DNA from 4 places in the Paenibacillus sp. FSL K6-0276 genome. Region 4 is predicted to be linked to each of the others. Evidence: riboswitches for the same ligand, from Rfam matches in the RefSeq annotation. Region 4 holds a riboswitch; each other region holds the start of a gene.
The links. Region 4 has a riboswitch for cobalamin ahead of MHH52_RS04560 (DUF4430 domain-containing protein). Riboswitches for the same ligand answer to the same signal wherever they lie in the genome.
Positions count from the first base shown of each region.

Region 1 (5,542 bases), 2.7 Mb from region 4:
ATATACACCTTGAAGCAAGGACTTTCCATTAGAGAAATAGGTTATACCCAGCATGTTCCGATAGCCGAATATCTATTGCCGGAGCTGGATGGAAGGGATGGGGGAGATTTCAGTGGTGTCGTGATTAGCGACGAGCTTTACAAGGCCATTGATCCCGTACAGACAGATTTGTATACAGGATTTTATATGGATGACTTCCCGCAAACGGTAGGTATAGCGGCGGATCTTGCCCATAAAGGCAAACGATCCTATGAAAGTAACTCTCCATACGCGATTGTTGTTAGCGGCACGCTGTTTGAAATACAGAGAACACTGTACAACACGATGCTATTCGCTTCTTTACTGGTGGGTACTGTTTTTTTCATTGCGGCAGGCAGCTTCCTTTACTTCCGGCTGTATACAGATCTAGATCATGATCGTCATCAATATTCTACATTGTCCAAAATGGGGCTTACAGATCAAGAGCTAAACCGAATTGTAACGATACAATTGTCGTTGTTGTTTTTTGTGCCGGTTGGGGTGGCCATTTTGCATAGTGTGTTTGCCTTTATTGCGCTTCAGCGGTTGTTCTACTTATCTATTGCTGTGGAGACCGGGGCGGTGTTATTGGGATATTTGGCTGTCCAGGGACTTTACTTCTTTTTTATTCGCAGCCGTTATTTACGCAACTTGAAGAAGAACTTGATCTGAATAATGGGGGTTACGAAATGCAAGCATGGATTACAGATTTTATGGAGCAGTTTGGTTATTTCGGTATTTTCCTAATGCTCGCTTTTGAAAATATATTTCCACCGATTCCTTCCGAAGTGATCCTCCCTTTTGGCGGATTCATGACAACCACAACGAATTTGACCATTCCTGGTGTAATCATTGCTGCTACGCTTGGCTCTTTGCTGGGGGCAGTGATTCTCTATTATATTGGTCGTTTGTTGGATGTAAATCGATTGGAAAAGATCGTTGAACGCTGGGGCGGACTACTTCGAATCAGCAAAAAAGATATCCACAAGGCTGACGCTTGGTTTGACAAATATGGCTATTGGACCGTATTATTTTGTCGGATGGTTCCACTAGTGCGAAGTTTGATTTCGATCCCGGCGGGGATGTCGGGCATGAAATTTGGAGTGTTTATGATCTTCACAACGATTGGTACGCTGGGGTGGAATCTACTGCTTGTGCTTATTGGTGCGGCATTGGGTGAGTCTTGGGAAGACATCGCCATGTATATGGATATGTACTCCAACGTAGTGTACGTACTTATTGCTGGGGGATTAGTGATCCTGGGGTATCTGTTCTTCCGCAAGCGCAGCCGGAAAATGAACACCGAAGGTTGAGCCGAGAAGGACTTATAGATAAAAGTTATGATTAAAAAGGAGGAGAACAAATGGAGCTATTAACGATTATTAAAGCTATTATTTTGGGAATTGTTGAAGGATTGACCGAATTTGCTCCGGTATCCTCCACAGGTCATATGATTATTGTTGATGATATGTGGTTGAAATCGACAGAGTTATTTGGGCAACATACGGCCAATACATTCAAAGTGGTCATACAACTGGGTTCTATATTAGCGGTTGTTGTCATTTTTAGAAATAGGTTCATTGAACTGTTGGGGTTAAAGCGTTTCAGTCGGAAGCAGTTGGACCCTGTAATTGAGGAACAACCGCAGCTCGAGAAGGGTGGACACCTTAAGCTTACACAGGTGCTTGTAGGATTAGTGCCAGCAGGTGTGCTGGGCGTTCTGTTTAATGATTATATTGACGAGCACTTATTCTCTACATCAACAGTGTTAATCGGTCTAGTAGTCGGTGCTGTATTAATGATTATTGCGGATCTGTTTGGACCTAAGAAGATCCAAACGGAGAGTGTTGATCAGATTACATACAAGCAGGCGCTAGGTGTTGGTCTGGTCCAATGCTTCTCGTTATGGCCGGGATTTTCACGTTCCGGGTCGACGATTTCTGGTGGTGTCCTCCTTGGTATGAGTCATCGCGCTGCTGCTGATTTCACATTTATTATGGCTGTTCCAATCATGGCAGGCGCCAGTCTACTCTCGCTGATGAAGAACTGGCAATATTTCACCATGGATGCTCTACCGTTCTTCATCGCAGGCTTTATCAGCGCCTTTGTGTTTGCGCTGTTATCGATGCGTTTCTTCTTGAAACTGATCAACCGGATCAAGCTTTTACCGTTTGCTATATACCGGATAATACTTGCTGCTGTAGTATATTTCGTATTTTTCTAAATCCGTTATAAGGAATCGATATAACAGAAGCCCCCGTAATCTATTGCAGATTATGGGGGCTTTCACGTATGATGACATCAGATTAAGACACATACTTTATTAATTATAAGGATAAAGTAAAAGTTTCACTTTATCCTTATAATTCTCGCATAAACGCTTACCGTCCTTAAAAGGACGCCGAAGGCGTTTTAGCTTGACAATATCGGAGACAGGTGCTTGCCGGGAATTAGTAGTCCGGTAGGCTTAATAGGGAAATTCGGTTCGAAGCCGATGCGGTCCCGCCACTGTAACGGAAGAGTCCATAGCAACATATGTCACTGGCAATTTACTACTGCTGGGAAGACTGCTAAGGATGTTGACACCGCTAGCCAGGAGACCTGCCTGTTTCAACAGCACTGCTTCACCTACGGAAGATAGGAAGGTGTTAGACGCTAGCCATAGGTATATCATGGGCGTCTTTCCCTTTGACTTTTTTAGGGAAGGGCGCTCTTTTTTATAGGAATACAAGTGATATCGAGTCCAAAATAAGAAGATGGAGAAGGAGAGCTGCAAAGTGACGAACAAAGTAAAAGTAAGCAATCTTGGCTATCCAAGAATCGGAAAAAACCGCGAGTGGAAGAAAACGTTGGAAGCCTTCTGGGCGGGAAAAATAAATGAGGAAGAGTTCCGTGCTGAAATGGCAGGAATCCAGCTTCAGCATTTGAAGACTCAGCAGATGGCAGGAATTGAGCTAATTCCAGTAAATGATTTTACATTCTACGATCATGTGTTGGATACGGCTGTAATGTTCGGGATCGTACCTCCACGTTATGCGTATGATGGTGGCGACATTGGGCTTGATCTTTATTTTGCGATGGCTAGAGGAAATGCGGAGGCTACCGCCTGCGAGATGACTAAATGGTTCAATACGAACTATCATTACATCGTTCCAGAGATCGGTGAACAAACGCCGCGTCTGACCGAGAATAAACCACTGAAAGCTTATCGTTTTGCCAAATCCCAGGCGGGGATTGAGGGTAAACCTGTGATTTTAGGCCTTTATACCTTCCTTAAGCTGTCAAAAGGTTTTGCAGCTGCGGATATTGCGAAGATTGCCGCTCGGTTTCTTCCAGGCTACGTTCAGTTGTTGCAGGAACTGAAGCAAGAAGGGGTAAGCTGGGTACAAATCGATGAACCAGCGATTGTTACAGGAATAAGCACTTCAGAATTGGAATTGCTTAATTTGATATACACAGAAATTGCTGAATCCGTGCCAGGCTTGAATATTATTCTGCAGACTTACTTTGAAGCTGCTGAACCGCTGGAGGCATTGTTCAAGCTTCCGGTACAAGGTTTGGGACTAGATTTTGTCCATGATGGCGGAACGAATCTGGCGTCGATTGAACGTCTTAGCTGGCCTGAGGATAAATGGCTGGGAGCGGGGATTATTGACGGTCGCAACATTTGGCGCTCGGATCTGGATGCTAAGCTACAGCTAATAGAGAAGCTAAGTGTACATGTACCGCTTGATCGTCTTATTCTACAACCTTCATGCAGTTTGCTGCATGTTCCGGTCACCGTTCAGGGTGAGGTGAAGCTGAAGACAACCGTCAAGGCTGCTTTAGCCTTTGCTGATGAGAAGCTTAGTGAGCTTGGCCTGATTGCTGCAGCCTTAGAGGGTACCGGAGAAGCTACTGCTGCGCTGACAGCCAGTCGCGAAGCCCTTGCAGCCTTCCGTGCACTTCCTGAACGCGGCCGTAAGGATGTAGCAGAGCAAGTTATCGGCCTTGCAGATTTACCGGACCATCGCAGTCTGCCTTTTGCTGAGCGCCTGAAGGTGCAGCAAGAGAAATGGCAGCTTCCACTTCTGCCAACGACAACGATCGGAAGCTTTCCACAGACCGTAGAAGTGCGCCAGGCAAGGTTGAAATGGCGTAAAGGCGTATGGAATCAGGAGCGGTACGACGGGTTCGTTCGTGAGCAGATCGCGGATGCAATCACCTTCCAAGAAAAACTAGGTCTGGATGTACTGGTGCACGGTGAGTTCGAGCGGACGGATATGGTAGAGTTTTTCGGCGAGAAGCTGGATGGGTATTTATTTACAAATAATGGCTGGGTTCAATCCTACGGTTCCCGCTGCGTCAAACCACCGGTTATTTATGCGGATATAGCTTTTATCCAACCTATGACCGTAAAAGAAAGCGTCTATGCTCAGTCGTTGACTCAGCTTCCTGTTAAAGGAATGTTGACAGGACCCGTTACGATCCTCAATTGGTCTTTCGTACGTGATGATCTTAGTCGAGAAGAAGTAGCGAATCAAATTGCCCTAGCGCTCCGCCATGAAGTTAAAGCTTTGGAAGATGCAGGCATAGAGATGATTCAAGTGGATGAGCCAGCTATTCGCGAAGGACTTCCTTTGAAGGCAGAAGATCGTGAGGAATACTTGAATTGGGCGGTGAAGTCGTTCCGTATCGCGACGAATCATGTGAAGGCTACGACACAAATTCATACTCACATGTGCTATAGCGAATTCAATGACATGATAGATTCAATTTCGGCTATGGACGCTGATGTCATCTCTATTGAGACTTCCCGTAGCCACGGGGAACTGATCGTCAGCTTTGAGGAGCAGGAATATGATAAAGGAATCGGTCTTGGTGTATATGATATCCATAGTCCACGAGTTCCTGCAGTAGAAGAGATGACAGCTAATATTGATCGTGCGCTGCGGGTGCTGGATCCTGAACAGTTCTGGATTAATCCAGATTGCGGTCTTAAGACACGTGGCTGGCAGGAGACAGAAGATGCACTTCGTAACATGGTAAGAGCTGCTGCTATTGCTAGGGAGAAGGCAGGAGTTATAGCCTCCAAATAGGCAAAATAGGTATACGGTAAATCGAAGCCGGGGATTTTCACCCTGGCTTCTTATTTCAGCCACTTGATAATAATTCTCATTCTTGTTAGAATGAAAAAAGAAAAGAAGGAACCGTGGAGGGTCCCTTCAAGTTATTATCTTATTTGCTTTCGAAAGTTTTGCAGTCTGTTTCTTCTGCACGTGTAGGTTCTTGTGAGCTGTGGAAAGCTACAAAGATAGAATCAGCACTGCATTTTTTCTCTTCTGCCCAGTGGGTGCAGGAGTTAACTTCACAAATTACGTCTTTTGCCATGTGGGTACACCTCCCCTTGTTGTGATAGACAGCATCATTCAGTGAACTACTCTGTTCAGCAAGGTGGAGCTTGTCCGAACAGAACCATGCCGCGCCCTCATTCATTATGAATAGAGGGTATTTGGTGTTTTCTGTGTGGTTAGACGTGGTAATT
Region 1 covers NZ_CP150276.1:4,451,740-4,457,281, reverse strand. Annotated here, with positions in the region: gene MHH52_RS21095 (FtsX-like permease family protein) at 1-690, shown strand, start outside; gene MHH52_RS21090 (DedA family protein) at 708-1,331, shown strand; gene MHH52_RS21085 (undecaprenyl-diphosphate phosphatase) at 1,382-2,242, shown strand; cobalamin riboswitch at 2,436-2,642, shown strand; gene metE (5-methyltetrahydropteroyltriglutamate--homocysteine S-methyltransferase) at 2,796-5,096, shown strand; gene MHH52_RS21075 (DUF1540 domain-containing protein) at 5,236-5,388, opposite strand; gene MHH52_RS21070 (hypothetical protein) at 5,513-5,542, shown strand, end outside.
Region 1: another riboswitch for cobalamin. It lies ahead of metE (5-methyltetrahydropteroyltriglutamate--homocysteine S-methyltransferase); the one in region 4 lies ahead of MHH52_RS04560 (DUF4430 domain-containing protein).

Region 2 (5,542 bases), 510 kb from region 4:
ATAACTGTAGCGGATTGATTCTGCATAATTTCCGTGCACAGGTTGGAAGAGAAGACCATACCTTGGTGACGGTTCGGGTTGGTACGGTTAACTGTATCACGGTAGAACATGTACGGAGTACCCGTTTCAAGCTGTGATTTCATAATCCGTTTCATAATGTCGATTGCAGGAACGGTAATACGGGACAATTCCAGATTAGCTGTAGCTTCAGCATATTTTTCACGGAAAGTACCTTTACCAAGCTCCTCATCATAGAAGTCTTCAAGACCAAGTGGACGGCCATTCTCATCAGTCCAGCCCATAACCTTCTTCACTTCATGAGGACAGAAGAGGTTCCAGTGGCTGCGCGATTCTACGGCTTCCATGAACAGGTCAGGCAGGGTAACACCGTGGAATACGTCATGTGCACGCATACGCTCGTCACCGTTATTCAGCTTAAGATCGAGGAAAGCGAGAATATCTTTATGGAATACATCAAGATAGACAGCGACAGCACCTTTACGTGTACCTAGCTGATCTACGCTAACTGCTGTATTGTTCAACTGGCGAATCCAAGGGATTACGCCTGAGCTAGTGTTCTTGTGGCCACGGATATCCGAACCGCGTGCCCGTACTTTACCAAGGTAGACGCCGATACCGCCGCCCATTTTGCTAAGACGCGCTACGTCTGTGTTGGAATCAAAGATGCCCTCTAGGGAATCGTCCACAGTATCGATGAAGCAGCTGGATAGCTGTCCAGCGACCTTTTTGCCGGCATTGGACATTGTAGGGGTAGCAGCTGTCATGTAGATGTTGCTCATGGCCCAGTAAGCTTCTTTTACAAGCTCGAGACGTTTCTCGGCTGGCTCACGGTGCATGAGGTACATTGCAATAATCATGTAACGTTCTTGCGGAAGCTCCATTACACGGCCGTCAAAATCATGCGCCAAATAACGGTCAGATAGCGTAAGCAGACCGATGTAATCGAATAGAAGGTCGCGCGTATAATCGATACATCCGCCTAGCTCGATGATTTGTTCCTTAGTGTAGTGAGACAGAAGCTCTTCACGGTAGATTCCTTTTTTTACGAGATCCGTAATTAGTGGGTACAACTCACCGTAAGGCTCTTCTGGATAAGCTTTATAGCGGCGGTGAACGGCTGCTTTTTTATAAAGGGTAGTCAGAAGGGCACGGGCAGCTGCAAACTTCCAAGTAGGCTCTTCTTTCGTTACAAGCTCAAGAGCGCTCATGGTGAAGGCGTTGCTGATTTCTTCTCCACTTACGGAGTCACGGCGTAGCTTGGAAATTACTCCCCGTAGCAATGTTTCTTTATTTAGTTGATCAAGTCCCTCCAAGATACGGTCGGCGTAGACGGAAAGGCGGTTCTCATCAAAAGCCAGTTGGCGATTGTCTGGTTTTACTACGAATTGTGGCATGGTTATTTCATCCCTTCTTATTTTGGGTTAATTTTCAATATCAAAAATTGATATATTATAGCGCAGTAGGCTGCCACAGAAAGACCTCCGAGCCGTTCATACTGGCCGGAATGTCGATTATGCGTTGGTTAGTGCTTCCTCGGTAAGGAAGTGTAGTATCTTTCAGTTCTTCTATAAATCGTCCATCTATTAACACTTGACACTGCGTAAGTAGATTCCACTCCGGCGAACCGGGAAGGGCGGTTAGTTCCTCGTAAGTATAACCACTGTAAATCCATATGGAGAAGCCTGGCAGTACAGCGCGAAGCTCATGAATGAACCCCAGAACCTCCTCTGCCGAGAAAAAAGGATCACCACCTGCCAGTGTTAAACCATCAAGCAGTGGGTTAGCGGCAATTTCTGCAATAATTTCGTGTTGACGTTCTAGGGTGAAGACTTCACCGTACTTAAAATTCCATGTCTCGGGATTAAAACATCCCGGGCAACGATGGCGGCAGCCGCTGAGGAAGAGGACGGCCCGCATGCCCTCTCCCTCGTTAATCGACTCCGGATAGTAACCACAAATATTCATAGATGCTTAACGCGATCTCGTACTTCGGCTTGCTTGGCGGCATTAAAGCGGGTCTGGTAGTCGCCAGTCAAATAACCTGTAACTCTGCGCAGACGGCGGATATGTACTTCCGTCTCATGCACGCCGCAGGACGGACAGTTTGTCCCGATTACGCCTTCGTATCCACAGCCAGAGCAGCGGTCAATCGGATGGTTAATGCTGAAATAGCTGACCTGCTGTTCTAGCGCGTATTTAATGATTTTGATAAAAGCGGATGGATTACTGCGGGCATTGCCATTTATTTCGACATAAGAAATAGCACCGGCATTGCAATATTCATGGAAAGGGGCTTCCAAGCTGATCTTCTGAGCAGCACCCAGATCGTAGTATACAGGGATGTGAAAAGAGTTCGTATAATACTCACGGTCAGTTACACCTGGAATAGAACCCAGTACCTTGCGATCAATTTTGGTGAATTTTCCAGACAAGCCTTCTGCTGGTGTTGCGAACAAGGTGATGTTGAGATTCAGTTCCTCACTTTTCCGATCGCAATACTCCCGCATATGACGCACGATAGCCAAAGCCTTGGCATGGACTTCCATATCCTCGCCATGGTGTTTGCCGTACATGGATTTCATGCATTCCGCCATACCGATGAAGCCAAGTGATAGACTACCATGCTTCAGCAGATCGCCTACAGAGTCTTCAGGAGCGAGATTTTCGCCGCCTTCCCAGACGCCTTCTCGCATCATGAAATCGGATGCTTTAGCTTTTTGTGCGGTTTGGATGCGGAAGCGATGAAGAAGTCCTTCCAGCGCAATATCCATATAATGATTTAGATCTTCATAGAAGCCAGCTTCGTCTGCGACGGTACGTCGGCCTGTTACTGTGCCGTGTGCCAGACCGAGCCGAACCAGATTCAGTGTATTAAAGGAAAGGTTGCCCTTCCCGGAGCAATGATTACGCCCAAAACGGTCACCGAGCACTCGGGTTCGGCAGCCCATTGTAGCAAATTCCGTATCAGGATCACTTGGATCATAATACTGCAAGTTGAGCGGAGCGTCTAGATTAGCAAAGTTCGGATACAGTCTGCGTGCAGAACATTCAGCTGCTTTTAGGAACAATTCATAGTTGGGATCGCCCTGCTGTTGATTGACCCCTTGCTTACATTTGAAGATTTGAATCGGGAACACGGGTGTTTCTCCGCTTCCAAGTCCATTCATAGTTGCGGTTAGCAGAGAACTGATCACAAGCTGGCCTTCTGGTGAAGTACAAGTCCCGTAGTTGATGCTGGTAAACGGTATTTGACCACCGGATCGGCTGGACATGGTATTGAGATTATGTACCATGCTTTCTGCCGCTTGCAGGGTTTCGATTTCGGTTTCCTTTAGTGCATAACGGAATGATTTCGGATATAACTCGGCTAGATCGGTCCGACTCATTGTGATTTCACCCAAAGATTCACCAGCTTGTCCTTCTTCAAAGTATTCCAGACCCTTGCGGAACAGCTTGGCGAAGGATTTGGTTACATAAGGCGCTAGATCATAGTCGAGTTTATTGGCAGATACGCCGCCATATTGAGCGTTTTGCTGGGATTGAAAAATGATCGCTACCAGTGACATAGCTGTCATTATTGAGTTTGGGGGACGAACACTGCCGTTGCCGGTGTTGAAGCCTTCGCGGAGAAGCTTATCAAACGGGATAAAAATGCAGTTGGTCGTTCCAATCGCGTATTGATCCAGATCATGCACATAGACGACATTGTCATCAATGGCCTGCACTAGCTGCGGTGGCATCGTAAAGTTACGGGCGTACCATTTCGAATATTCACTGCCGAACTTGCTCATTTTACCGGAGAAGCTCTCTCCGTTCAAATTGGCATTCTCGCGCAGTAGGTCCAAATCCCGGCTGTCGATAATATCGCGCCCTAAATCAATGAGCTCTTCTAAAAGAACTTCTCGTGCATTTGTTGTACCGTTAAATTGTCTCTCCAACAACGTCATTGTATAGCTCTCCTCTCAGTATAAAAGAAAAACATCTATCGTCCTATCATTAAGAAGTGGACCGCTATAAGCGGCTGTATATTCATTCTGATCTCATAAAAAAAGCATCCCCTAGCGAGGATGGCAGAAAATGCCCGATGCGTTATGTAAATATCCACACGGATATTTGCAGTGGTCTCTCAGAAGATGACCGCATGCGGACACCGTTCCTGTTCCTCGCAGGCATTCATAGTTGGTGTCGTCGAAACAGGCAGGTCTCCTGGCTTCCGTAGGACCTCTCAGCGCCTTCCCAAGGGCTATCTTAACCCTCAGTGGCTTTTGCCGGGAGATCTGTCCTTCTTAAGCTTCTAAAAGCTTGAGAAGGACATCCGGTTACAGTGGCGGGACCGCAGCGGATTCTCACCGCACTTCCCTATTAAGCTCTAAATCCGATAAAGGATCAAAGCGCCTGTCTCCACTATATTTTGTTGTCGTTAGATAAAAATAACCCAAGATGTTGTGTTTGTAAATAGTTTTTTAGAAAACCCGCGCAGAGAGTGGGTTCTTCAAAAGTACTCCACAAATGATCCACAGGCTGTCCATAAGTAATCCACAATTGATCCACAGGCACGTGGAAAATGATTCATAAATTGTCCGAAAAGATGCCACAAAGAGTCCATAAATGTAGTGCAGACGACCCTAGAATTTACTTAAGAAAAACTACCCTTAGCCGAAGCTATATTTCGGAGTGCTCGTAGGAAAAAGAGGGGATCATCATACTGCTGACTTGGTTTGTGGGAGAGCGGTGGAGTTGTTACAATAGAAGGAGACACATACTTTAAATTTCGAGGAGGTATTCTCATGCCTATTGCTGAAGTAACCGTTATTCCGATTGGAACAGGCAGTACCAGTCTTAGCAGCTATGTTGCAGAAATGCAGCGAGTGTTGAAGACGGTAGAAGGGATTACTTATGAGCTTACATCCATGGGGACGATCATCGAAGGGCCTCTTCAGCGTATTTTCGCAGCGGTAGAAGCGCTGCATGAGTCTCCTTTTGCCGCAGGTGCAGAGCGTGTCTCTACCTCACTTAAAATAGACGACCGCCGTGATAAGCCCTCCACTAGCCGTGGAAAGCTGGAGTCTGTGGAGCGTAAACTACAGATGGAATAGCGGTTTGGGAGAGTAGGGAACAGGGAGAAATAGGCTTGCGTTTCTGGCAGGAAGTTGTATAATATTTTTTGTTTGACAGAAGAATCAGCTTTAAGCTGGTGTAGCTCAGGGGTAGAGCAACGCACTCGTAATGCGTAGGCCGGGGGTTCAATTCCCTTCACCAGCATCCTTCGTTAGTTTATCCCGTCATACCAACGTTTTGTCACACGTTGAATGTTACGGATAGGCAACGATAGGCCAACGCTTTCCGAGTACTAAAACGGGCGTGCGTCGGTACTAATTTACGGTAAAATATGCAGCCTCCTACGAAATTTGTGGGAGGTTTTTTGATATGAAAAATGATCCGCCATCCTCTTTATTCATCCACCGGTACTTACACGGTAAATTGAAGTACAGCGCGGCTTCCGGGGCTTTTGGGGCCGCGC
Region 2 covers NZ_CP150276.1:514,887-520,428, forward strand. Annotated here, with positions in the region: gene MHH52_RS02380 (ribonucleoside-diphosphate reductase subunit alpha) at 1-1,415, opposite strand, end outside; gene nrdG (anaerobic ribonucleoside-triphosphate reductase activating protein) at 1,471-1,986, opposite strand; gene MHH52_RS02390 (anaerobic ribonucleoside triphosphate reductase) at 1,983-3,968, opposite strand; cobalamin riboswitch at 4,200-4,435, opposite strand; gene MHH52_RS02395 (MTH1187 family thiamine-binding protein) at 4,809-5,117, shown strand; tRNA gene MHH52_RS02400 (tRNA-Thr) at 5,212-5,283, shown strand.
Region 2: another riboswitch for cobalamin. It lies ahead of MHH52_RS02390 (anaerobic ribonucleoside triphosphate reductase); the one in region 4 lies ahead of MHH52_RS04560 (DUF4430 domain-containing protein).

Region 3 (5,542 bases), 120 kb from region 4:
AAGTTCCCACCTTAAATAATAAGCAAGGGTACACATGCTACCCTTGCTTATTTCTCTAAATTAAATTCTATTTAACGTCTGTCATGTCATAAAGATGCGTCTGACCCTTAACGTACCGATCATACGCAACCAGTGCATACATAGCCTGGTCCGTAGCCATTAGATCTACTTCTCCTGGTTTCGCGCCGCCGTTGCCTACTCCACCCTGCTTCACATGATAGAAGCCTCCTTCAGGTGCAGCAAAGCCAAGCAAAGCGTCCACCACGGAATGTCCATTCTTAATAAATCTGGAATCCTTATGTGGATCTATGCCAAGGCCAGTTAAAGCTACAATCACCTGAGCAATGCTCTCGGAGTTCGTAGATTCCCAGCTTGCGAAACCACCGTCTGCTGTTTGTGTCTTGGATAACCAAGCAATTCCACGATCTACAGCAGCCTTTACTTTGGCATTAGTTTTATAATACGGGGTCAAGCCTTGAATAACCATCCCAGTGATATCTGGATCTGCCGCAGCAGCATTACTGCCTAGTGCCCATCCGCCACCGTTGATCTCTCTGCCCAAAATAAAATCAATGAGCATCTCTCTAGTCGTCTGTGTCTTTACATTCTTAACCACTGGAATTTCGTAATGATTGCTGTCCAGTGCGATAAGAGCAAACACAGGTCCATTGATACCTTGCTTGATTAAAGTATCAAAATCAGCGAGCGGTTCAAGCAGGTTATAACCCGCCACTTTATCAATATTTTTGCCGATTGAAGATAATGCCAAAATAACTCTATCATATTCCGTATATTTTACGCTATGCAGCTTCCCTGATTTTTCTTTAAGGGTTGCTTCTACATTCGCATAGTACTTAGCGTAATAACTATCTGGAACCTTTACACCAGAACGTGCCAACCCGAACACTGTCCAGTCCCCACCAATCGTGGAGATGACCGGGTTTGTCACTGTTTTTTGCAAAAAAGCTGCTGTGTTCTCAATGTATGGAGTAACTGCTGTGTTCTGAATATTTGGACTAACCACTTTGTTCCCACTCTTATAATCATGGGATCTAGTGGCTACAACGGCTGCCATTTCTCTTGTTACAAACTCTTTAGGTTTAAATTGATTATTATCACCTAACATAAGTCCAGTGGCAACAATGGTTTCCACGTCTGCCTTTGCCCATGCGGATGCGGTATTGATGTCTTTGATAGCTGTCCCTGGCTTCGTAGCTGGGATTGATAATGCTCTAACGATAATTGCTGCCATTTGCTCGCGAGTAATCTTGTCATTTGGTTTAAATTCATTATTAAAACCTGTGATTAGACCTGCCTTATGAGCAGCATTCACATATGGATAGAACCAATCGCCTAGAGCGACATCCTTGTAGGTAATTCCTTTATCACTCTTAATATCCAGTTCTAATGCAGAAACTAGGATCTTAGTGAACTCTGCTCTTGTAATATGATCTTTCGGATTCACCTGACCATTGTTACCTTGGATATATCCTTTTACTGTAGCTGTTTCAATCGCTGAATATGCCCATGGTGAGATCTTATCGGCGTCTTTATACAGTTGTTTGATATCATTTGTATTCTGATTAGGAACCTTAGGAGTCTCTACTGGAGCTGGACTCGCATTCGGATCACCACCACCGACTGCACCACCCGGAGCAGGAGTACCGCCAGGTTTAGGCAGGGTTGAGGTTGGCATACCTGCATTTATATCCTCACCCAAATCCGTAGTATAACGCCACTGAATACTATCTCCAGGATTCAGGGTATATTGAGATGCCCCGTACCCAGGATAATATCCATTCACATTATACATCCATCCACTACCGCTGCCATGGTCAAATTCCCCATCGCCTGCGATCGATTCTACATAAACACTTCCGTATTTACTGCTCCAAGATTCACTGAATTCGATACCGTGGGTATCTAGTAATCTTTTTAGCACAGACCATGCTGTGTCACCTGGTTGTAGATCTACCTGTACAGATGGAACAACATACCCTTTATTGATCGTAAGCTTATCCACGGATAAAGTTACATATCCATTGCCTGAACCACCAGGCGTTTGTACTGCACTGGAAGTGTAAGCAACGTAATCCGTGAAGTGTTTGGTTTTTACAATTAAATCATTTCCGTCATCATAGGCGTACTCAAGCTTGTCGCTCGCTAAACCTAAGGCATCACTTGCAAATTTTTGAATCGTATGAGGTGTGCCGTCTTGAATATAAGCTGCATCTTTTCCCTTAAGTCCCTTAAAGGTTAATGTTATAAATTGATTAAATTCTACTCTTGCGCTGCCACCCATGGAAAAAGCTTGAATAATGCTCTCCAGCTTCTTGTCCCCAGAAATAATCTGATTCAGACTATCTTTTAGCGCAGATTCTGTGCCCGTTGTAGGTGATAGCAATTCAACCTTAGAGGAATCTCCACTTGTAACTTGTGCACCCTTAGGAATGGCTACAGATACGTTACCTTTGGTAACCTCTAACTTAGGCAGATTACTGTTACTAGGTAAATTAACACTTACTGTGGATTGCTTATATTCCGGGATCTCCACTGTAATTTCTTTGTTGTTATCCCCTGAATTTATCGGAAGAATATAATTATTACTATTTTGAAAAATGACAACTTTAGGTTTATCTCCTGAGGGTAACGTTACTTCTATTTCTTTCGTTTCCTCTGGTTGCTTAATTACCACATTACTCATATCAAATAGACGGTTCTTATGATTGATCAGACGATCGTAAGCAATAAGTGCATACGTACCTTGATCCGTTGCGATTCCATCTACTTTTCCGGTTAGAATATGTTTAAATCCACCATCCGGTCCTGCGAAGGTAAGCAGTGCATCAATAAGCGAATTCCCTTTTTTTACAAACCTAGGGTCAATATGTGGATCTACGCCTACACCAGTTAAGGCTACTATTACCTGCGAGATACTTTCGCTGCTTGTACTTCCCCAGCTTGTATATCCGCCTTGATCATTTTGGGTACTCGATAGCCATTTGATCGCCCGATCTACAGCAGCTTTTACACTTGTATTAGTTGCGTAATAAGGTGCAAGAGCCTGCATCGCCATCGCGGTCATATCGACATCGGCTTTGGTTACTCCTAATGCCCAACCACCAGCGTCATCTGTACCCTTTTTAACTTCTTTATCTAAGATGTACTGAACCAGATTTTCCCTTGTACTTTGATATATTACTCCATCTTTATCAGGATTAGGGAATAATACTGGGATATCGTAGTTATGACTATCCAAGGCAATCAGAGCAAATATGGGACCATTATTCCCTTGCTTCTGAACATATTTATAATCAGAAAGGGCATTTAATAGATCATACCCTGCAACATTCGTGATATCTTTTCCGATAGAGGTAAGTCCTAGAATCGCTCTGGAATGCTCTGTGCTTTTAGTAGCATCGAGTTTTCCATACTTCATTAATTCTGTTACTTTCTTAGCCACATTGTTGTAATAGAGATCATAATAACCACTTGGCACTTCGTAGTTGACCTGTGCTAGAGAAAGAATTGACCATTCTCCGCTACCTGTTCCAAATGACGGGTTCTTTACGGTGTTTAGAATATAAGCAAGGCTCTTATCTAACTGTTCATTTACTCCAGTTGTAGCATTTATTTTGTAGGTAATTTGATAAGTTTGCGTTGCTCTATTTTCTGCTCCGTCTACTGCCGTTACAGTGATTACATTACCACCTGGGTTAAGAGAAACCTTATATTCACCATTAGTAGCAGATAGAGCGACTCCATTTAGTTTCACTACTGGAATGATACCGTTATATACATTATCTGTGACAGCTACTCTGAAACTTAAATCTTTATCGGATACTTCCTGTTTATCCTGAATACCACTTACAGTAATAACAGGTGGCTCTATATCTAAAGAATTGGTAAGCTCGACAAGCGCATGATCTACACTTAATTGAGAGCTTTCCATATTTTCGAGCGCTGAATAAGCTTGGTAAACTGCCTTTTGTACTACTGTTCTGTCCAAAATACTTTCTTTATTCGGGTCACTGTTAATTTCTGCGATTTTCGCAGTTAAAGCATCCTTATTGGCAAATGGAAATGGAGGTTCTCCCCAGCCACCAAGATCAGAACTATAGCCATAAGTGGTGAACTGTGTTCGGATGATGTCACCGTCTTGAGGCTGATAATCAGTCATCCCGAACTGAGGAAATTCATTATTTACGGCATACATCCAACCCGACATGGAGGTATAGTCAAACTGACTCAACCACTCTGGGTCTGCTTTAGTGCCGACTGTATTCCCATCGGCCGAAATCATATCTAAAATATATTGTGGAATATTCCCTTCACTTCTGCCACTATCTTTAACTTCAGATAAATAAAAACCACTATCTATACTTCCGAAATTTCTATAATTACCTTCTCCTAGCGCACGTGTTATTAGTGATGCGCCATTGTCCCCTTCGTAGAACGGAACTTTAATAGGTTCCTTAATATACCCTTGACCCAATGTGAATTTTTCTACAGATACAGTTACGTATCCTTTAAGTGTAGATGTTGCTCCATCCGCATGAGCCGGAACTATACTTGTAGAGAATGTAGTGATAAATACAGCTACAATGAGTAACCAAGCTAAAAACTTATTTTTCTTCATTTTTTCTTAACCCTTCCCTTCACTTCCTATGATAAAAAACAGAGTAAACTTATTTAACAATACAAAAAAACCACTCAACATAAACGTTAAGAGGTTTAAGATAGTGAAGCGCAATAATAGCTGCAAATACTATATCAAGCACCTCTCTATCGCTCGTAGAGTTTGATGGTGTAACAGAAATAGGCAGATATTCTGGCTCAAGTATCATCACCCTTGCTACCTTCCCAGTTTCCCAGTGGTACCTTGCAAGGACTCCTCTTTCACAGCGGCGGGACCGCGCGGGATTCACACCCGCTTTCCATTTAACCAATCTATGATTGTATTTCCGAAACATTCATAATTGGCACCTATTGCTAATATTAAATTTTCCATGCTCCATCATATCTAATATGTATGCATTTGTCATGTAATATTTGTTTTTTATATAACAAGTAGTTGGCGATAATCCTATTGAATATCAGATCATTTTAACCACAATATACTCTTTTTCTCTCAGCTCAAAACCATCCTCCATCACATTAAGATAAATGGAAATCACTAATTCATATATGAATTTACCACAAATTAGTAAGGCACTCACTAGAAATGTTCTATGTTAGGGTATTTGGTAAGCGTTAACAAAAAAATAATGGAGGTGTTCGTTTTCATCTAACCACTAAGTACTGAGGCAAGGCCAGATTTAAGCATCCTCAAAAATTATCTTACAAAGGAGAATTCAATGACTACTCGAATCCAGAAATCTTTCTTATCCGCACAAGGCTACAAAAGCATCCGAATTCCGATCAATTGGGATTCACACATAGGCGAAGCACCGAACTACACCATAGAAAAAGCTTACCTCGACCGTGTCGAAGAAGTTGTCGGCTGGACGCCAAGCTTTATGTCATGATCAATGTCCATCAC
Region 3 covers NZ_CP150276.1:902,270-907,811, reverse strand. Annotated here, with positions in the region: gene MHH52_RS03945 (S-layer homology domain-containing protein) at 68-4,639, opposite strand; cobalamin riboswitch at 4,804-5,005, opposite strand; partial or broken gene MHH52_RS03940 (cellulase family glycosylhydrolase) at 5,385-5,542, shown strand, end outside.
Region 3: another riboswitch for cobalamin. It lies ahead of MHH52_RS03945 (S-layer homology domain-containing protein); the one in region 4 lies ahead of MHH52_RS04560 (DUF4430 domain-containing protein).

Region 4 (5,542 bases):
TGGATCAGCCGCAGTCGATTTCGACTCCTGATCTCCGGTTCCATCACTGGCATTCTGGTGATTATTGCAATTATCGTATTCAGTATGCTACGTCCGGAAGATTCGAAGACGGCCTTGCCTGGGACAACCCCTCAGCCGACACCTGTTCAGAGTCCAGGCAGTCAGCTTCCGCCGGCTTCCGTTTATTTGAAGGATTTAAGCGCTGATGAAGATAAAGGAAGCAGTGTGTTGGTGTTCACTTTTGCCAACGCGGATGACTGTGTCCAATTTAATCCGACGGAGATTAGTTTGATGACTTCATCAAATGTGGTGGATAAGAGCTTTAAGGTCGCTGCTAGCAATGGAACCTGTTCAGTTCCGTCAACGGATGGAACGGATGAGGGAGACTTGTCTGGCGATTCCAATTCTGCTGACACTACTGATGGAACGGCAGAAGGTGCAGACGCTACTAACGCAGTAGTCAATGCTTCTCCGTCTCCTTCGCCTTCATCTGATGCGGAGGACAACACAGTTGTGCCTTCCGCGACAGCTGTCACAGAAGGAGTACACCCATCCTATCAGGTGGAGGTTACCCTGGAGCCGGGAGCGACAATCGTTCAGAAAAGCATGATCAAGGCTGGTAGATTTACGTTGATCGTAGATCCTGCTCCAAACGATACGCCGAATGTTGATTCAAGTGCTGAACCATCGGCAACTGCAAGTCCGGAAGGAACAGCTGAATAAAGGAATTTCTGAATAGCAGGACTATACCGAAAGGTTTGGTTCTGCTATTCTTTTTTGTTACTCATACAAAGCTTTTCTATAGACATGCTGTGGATTAATAGATATGATTATGAATATCACAATAAGATACTACATATTGGAAAAGGTGCAGACTCTCTAAACCGGAGTTTGCTTAAAAGGGAAGTCCGGTGTAAAATTCCGGCGCGGTCCCGCCACTGTACATGCGGAGCGTTTCTTCTATAAACCACTGTTCTGAAGTAAGGACGGGAAGGTGGAGAGCAGCGATGAAGCATTAGCCAGGAGACCTGCCTTTTTCATGAGCGTTTCTATTCTTCGTGGGGTAAGAATGTGGAACATATACAGATAGACTGTGTGGTCGTAGAGTTTCAAGCGCCCCAGCCTCGATTTGTTATCTTCCCGGGCCGCCCTTCATAGGGGCGGTCTTTATGTTGTGCGCTCTTATTCCAAAATATAAGAAAGTATAAGTTTTGCATCTATACTTCCTTATATTTCTCGCATATACGCTTACCGTCCTTATAAGGACGCCGAAGGCGTATATGCTTGTGTAGTACCCATTCCTTTATAGAAAGAGGTTGAACAATGAAGACAATATTCTCCTCCAAGTTTTTTGTACTTGGACTGGCCCTATTCATGGTCATTTCGATTCTAGGAACATCTCTTGCTCCTGCAGGAACCATCTTCGCAGAGGCGGGTGTTAGCACTGGGCAGGAAGCATCCAGTGATTCAGTTACTAATGCGGAGCGGATTAATGTTGCGGATGCGACCTATACGGCTGCAGAATTTATTCTAAAGGGTGGCTTGCAGTCAGATTGGCAAGCCATTGGACTAGCTCAAGCAGGATATAAACTGCCTGCGAGTTATAGCCTATCCCTTGAGAAAAAGGTGAAAGATGCAGAGGGAAATTTCGCGAACGTAACGGATTATGCGAGAATCGTACTCGCAGTAAGAGCAATTGGTGCCGATCCTACCAGCTTTGCTGGAAGCGGAACAGCTCCTGGCTATAATTTAATAGAGAAGATCTATAATCATGACAAAATCAGTGGACAGAAACTTAATAATCCAGTATATGCTTTGATTGCACTGGATTCTGGCAAATATAACATTCCATATAACGCAAAATGGACTGTGGATAAGCTCATTGCTGAGATTATTTCTAAGCAAAATCAAGATGGTGGCTTTGCCTTAACGACAGGCGCGAGCGAGCCTGATATGACAGCGATAGCTTTGGCCGCTCTAGCGGCACATAAGAGTAATCCGGAAGCTTACACAGCAGGACTACAAGCTGTGGCTTGGTTGTCCAATGCTCAGGATAGCCATGGAGGTTACGGAGATAGTGCTGAAAGCGCAGCACAAGCTATTCTAGGTCTTACATCCTTCGGTGTAGATCCAAGTGGATTAGAATATACCAAGAATAAAGTAAATCTGATCGGTAACCTACTAAGCTACCGTCTCGCTGACGGAAGCTTCGCTCATAGCCGTGGTGGAAGCAGCAATGTTCTAGCCACGGAGCAGGGTCTTCAGGCGCTTGTTGCCTACAATCTGCTCTATAAAGGTAGTAACAGCAAGCTATACGATTTTTCTAAGTCATCCGTTCAGAGTGCCTTAATCTATGCTCCTGTTACTGTAGAAGGTCCTAATAGTACATTAGCACAGGGATATGTATATGCCGGAAACGCACTTGGAGCACTGGAGAAGCTGGCACTTCAAACGAACTTGCCGATCACGAATCCATCCGGTGCTTATGTCACAGGAATTGGAAACGTTCTGGGCGGAAGCTATGGCGGTTATGATGGATGGATGTATATCGTATCCCGTGGTGGTCAATGGATCAATCCAGATGTTGGAATGAGCGATTTTGCGCTTAAAGATTCAGATCAGCTACTGGTTTACTATGCCGGAGACGACACTAAGCTTGTAGATTCGGTAACGGTGTCCAAACCAAGCCCTAAAGAGGGCGATTCTTTTACCGTAGTCGTGACTAGTAAGACATGGAAATGGGACGCTGTAACGAATACGTCCTCCCCTGTAACCGCCAAAGCTGCTGGCGTTCAGGTCCAAATTGGTAATCGTATCGTAACGACGAATGCTAAAGGCGAGGCTTTGTTCTCGGGGAATGTTCCAGCAGGTGATTACAAACTGACTGTAACAGGCTATCGTGAAGGAAAAGCGCCATCGATAGCTAAATATACTCAAGATCTAAAGGTGATTCCTAAGAATGTAACGGCTTTACTTACCGTTGAGGGTCCGCAAGGACTGATCGGTGAGGGGACTATAAAGACTTCCAATGCCCTTGAAGCTTTGCAGCAATTAGGGTTGTCCAATGATTTTAAAGTGGATATTACGAAATCCTCTTACGGAAATTTTGTATCGGGTATCCATGGAATTACGCAAGGACTTTACGACGGCTGGTGGAGCTTCATAGTATGGCGTAGCGGGGAGTGGATCTACCCAAGTTTGGGTATGGACGCTTTTGAATTACAGGAATCCGACCGGGTTCTTGTATATTATGCCGGAGAAACCACACAGGTTGTTGATACCGCGGTTGTTTCCTCATCACAACCAAAGCCGGGTGAAGCTTTCACAGTAACAGTCTCTCAGAAGAAATGGGTGTGGAATAAGGATACCTTTACTTCCGATCCAGTGACTTCTCCAGCCGCTGGAGTGCAGGTCTCGATCGGTGATAAGAAGGCAATCACAAATGCTAAGGGTGTAGCTGTTTTTGACGAAGGTCTACCAGCGAATACCTATACGATAATTGTTACCGGGTATGCTAAAGATAGTGTACCTAGTGTGGCGCGTTATACTCAATCACTGAACGTTGGATCAGCTGATATTGCTTCGGCTAAAGCTACTGCAACCATTTCAGTCGTTGGGGATAGCAAGAAGGGAACGATGCTGAACAGTACAACAGTAGCGCTAAAAGAAGGCGAAACGGCTTATAGCTTACTGATCAGTCAATTGGGTGATAAGGTTGTATCATCCGGAAACGCTGGTAGTAAATACGTGAAATCTATAGATGGTTTGGCTGAATTTGATGGCGGTCCAAGCAGTGGATGGAAGTATAAGACGAATAGGGATGCTGATCCAAGTACAAGTGCAGACAGCTATATTTTAGAGAACGGTGATACGTTATATTGGTACTATTCATCGGGTAAATAAGTACGATTGATAATTCGTTAGACGGGCACTACGATTCGGAGCATTAGCGGATCTAGTGTCCGTTTTTGATTTTGTTCGTTGTAATATTTGACAACAGACACTTTTTTTCGACATTTTATTCATGATTTTATTTAAAAATCATCACACTATTCGTCCCTCTTACCGATAAAAATAGATAGTTATTAAGATGATGTGAAGGCGGAATGTAGATGAAGAATATGAAAGTGAAATTCAAAATTGGGCTTCTTTTGGTATTTTCTGTGATCATGCTGAACGTCGTTGGGGTAACCGGCTTTCTCACCATGGACAAAATGGCCCTAAAAACAACAGAGACGTATAATGAAAACTTGTTGCCTGTTTCTTACGTGGGGCAAATGCGTACAAACAATCGGGCTATCGAAGCTTTTCTTTTGGAGCGTTTGATTAGTGTTGATGTAAAGAAGAACAAAGAACTGATAGAGAGCGTCAAGGGAAAAGTTCAGGAAAATAATGATCTTTTGAACAAGCTGAAGACCGTCCAATACAAGGATAGTACGATTGTAAGTAAAATAAATAAATTCGAGTCTTCCTTAACAGACTACCGTGCACAAAGAGACAGTATTATTCAGATTGCGGATAGCAAAGGTAGTCAAGAGGCCTATAAAGTATTCAGTGGTGATTTTAGTAATTCCCGTGAGAAAATGATCAATCTGCTTAAAGAACTAAGCGATTCGCTGCTTAAGGGAGCTGGAGCTCATAATTCAGAGTCCACTGCTACCGCTAAAAGTATGAAGACTAATAGTATATTATTGATAACGTTCTCCTGGATCATTTGTATCGTGCTTAGTGTTACAATCATTCGTCTGATTACGAAACCTCTTAAGGAACTTCAAGGGCTGATGAAGCGGGCTGAAGCAGGAGATTTAACCGTGACGGCTGTATATACGGCCAAGGATGAAATCGGCCAAATTAATAGCTCGTTTAACAATATGCTGGAGAGCCTGCGGAAGATGATGCAGGGAATTGCGGAGAGTACAGAAATGTTATCAGCCTCGTCGCAAGAGATGAGCGCTAGTGCTGAGCAGACCTCACTGGCTTCACAAATGATCGCCGAATCTTCAGGAGAGATTGCAGCGGGCTTTGATGAACAGACGGAGAGCATTAGTCGCACCTCACAGTCTATACAAGCTATGACTAATAATATTTCGGCCGTAGAAAGTAGCAGTTTTGAAATGTCCGACCTTATGGGAGTCGCTTCTGGTTCAACGGATCGAGGGGTGATCGCCGTAGATAACATTATAGAACAAATGAAGGAAATCGACTCCAGCGTAACCCAGAGCCAAGAGATTGTTAGTAACCTTGGACAACTGTCGCAGGAGATTAATACGATTATTACGACGATTAATGGAATTGCAACACAGACGAACTTGCTGGCGCTTAATGCATCTATCGAAGCAGCGAGAGCTGGAGAACATGGACGTGGCTTTGCTGTAGTTGCTGGAGAAATTCGAGGTCTTGCAGAAGCAACGCGAAACAGCTCACTGAAAGTAACAGATATAATTACGCATATTCAAAAGCAAACTGAAAGCGCAGTAGAATCAATGGCTTTAGGGTCTGAGCTAGTCTCTAACGGCGTAGTTCAAAGTCAGCTAGTATCTCA
Region 4 covers NZ_CP150276.1:1,022,209-1,027,750, forward strand. Annotated here, with positions in the region: gene MHH52_RS04555 (glycosyltransferase) at 1-723, shown strand, start outside; cobalamin riboswitch at 850-1,051, shown strand; gene MHH52_RS04560 (DUF4430 domain-containing protein) at 1,324-3,903, shown strand; gene MHH52_RS04565 (methyl-accepting chemotaxis protein) at 4,113-5,542, shown strand, end outside.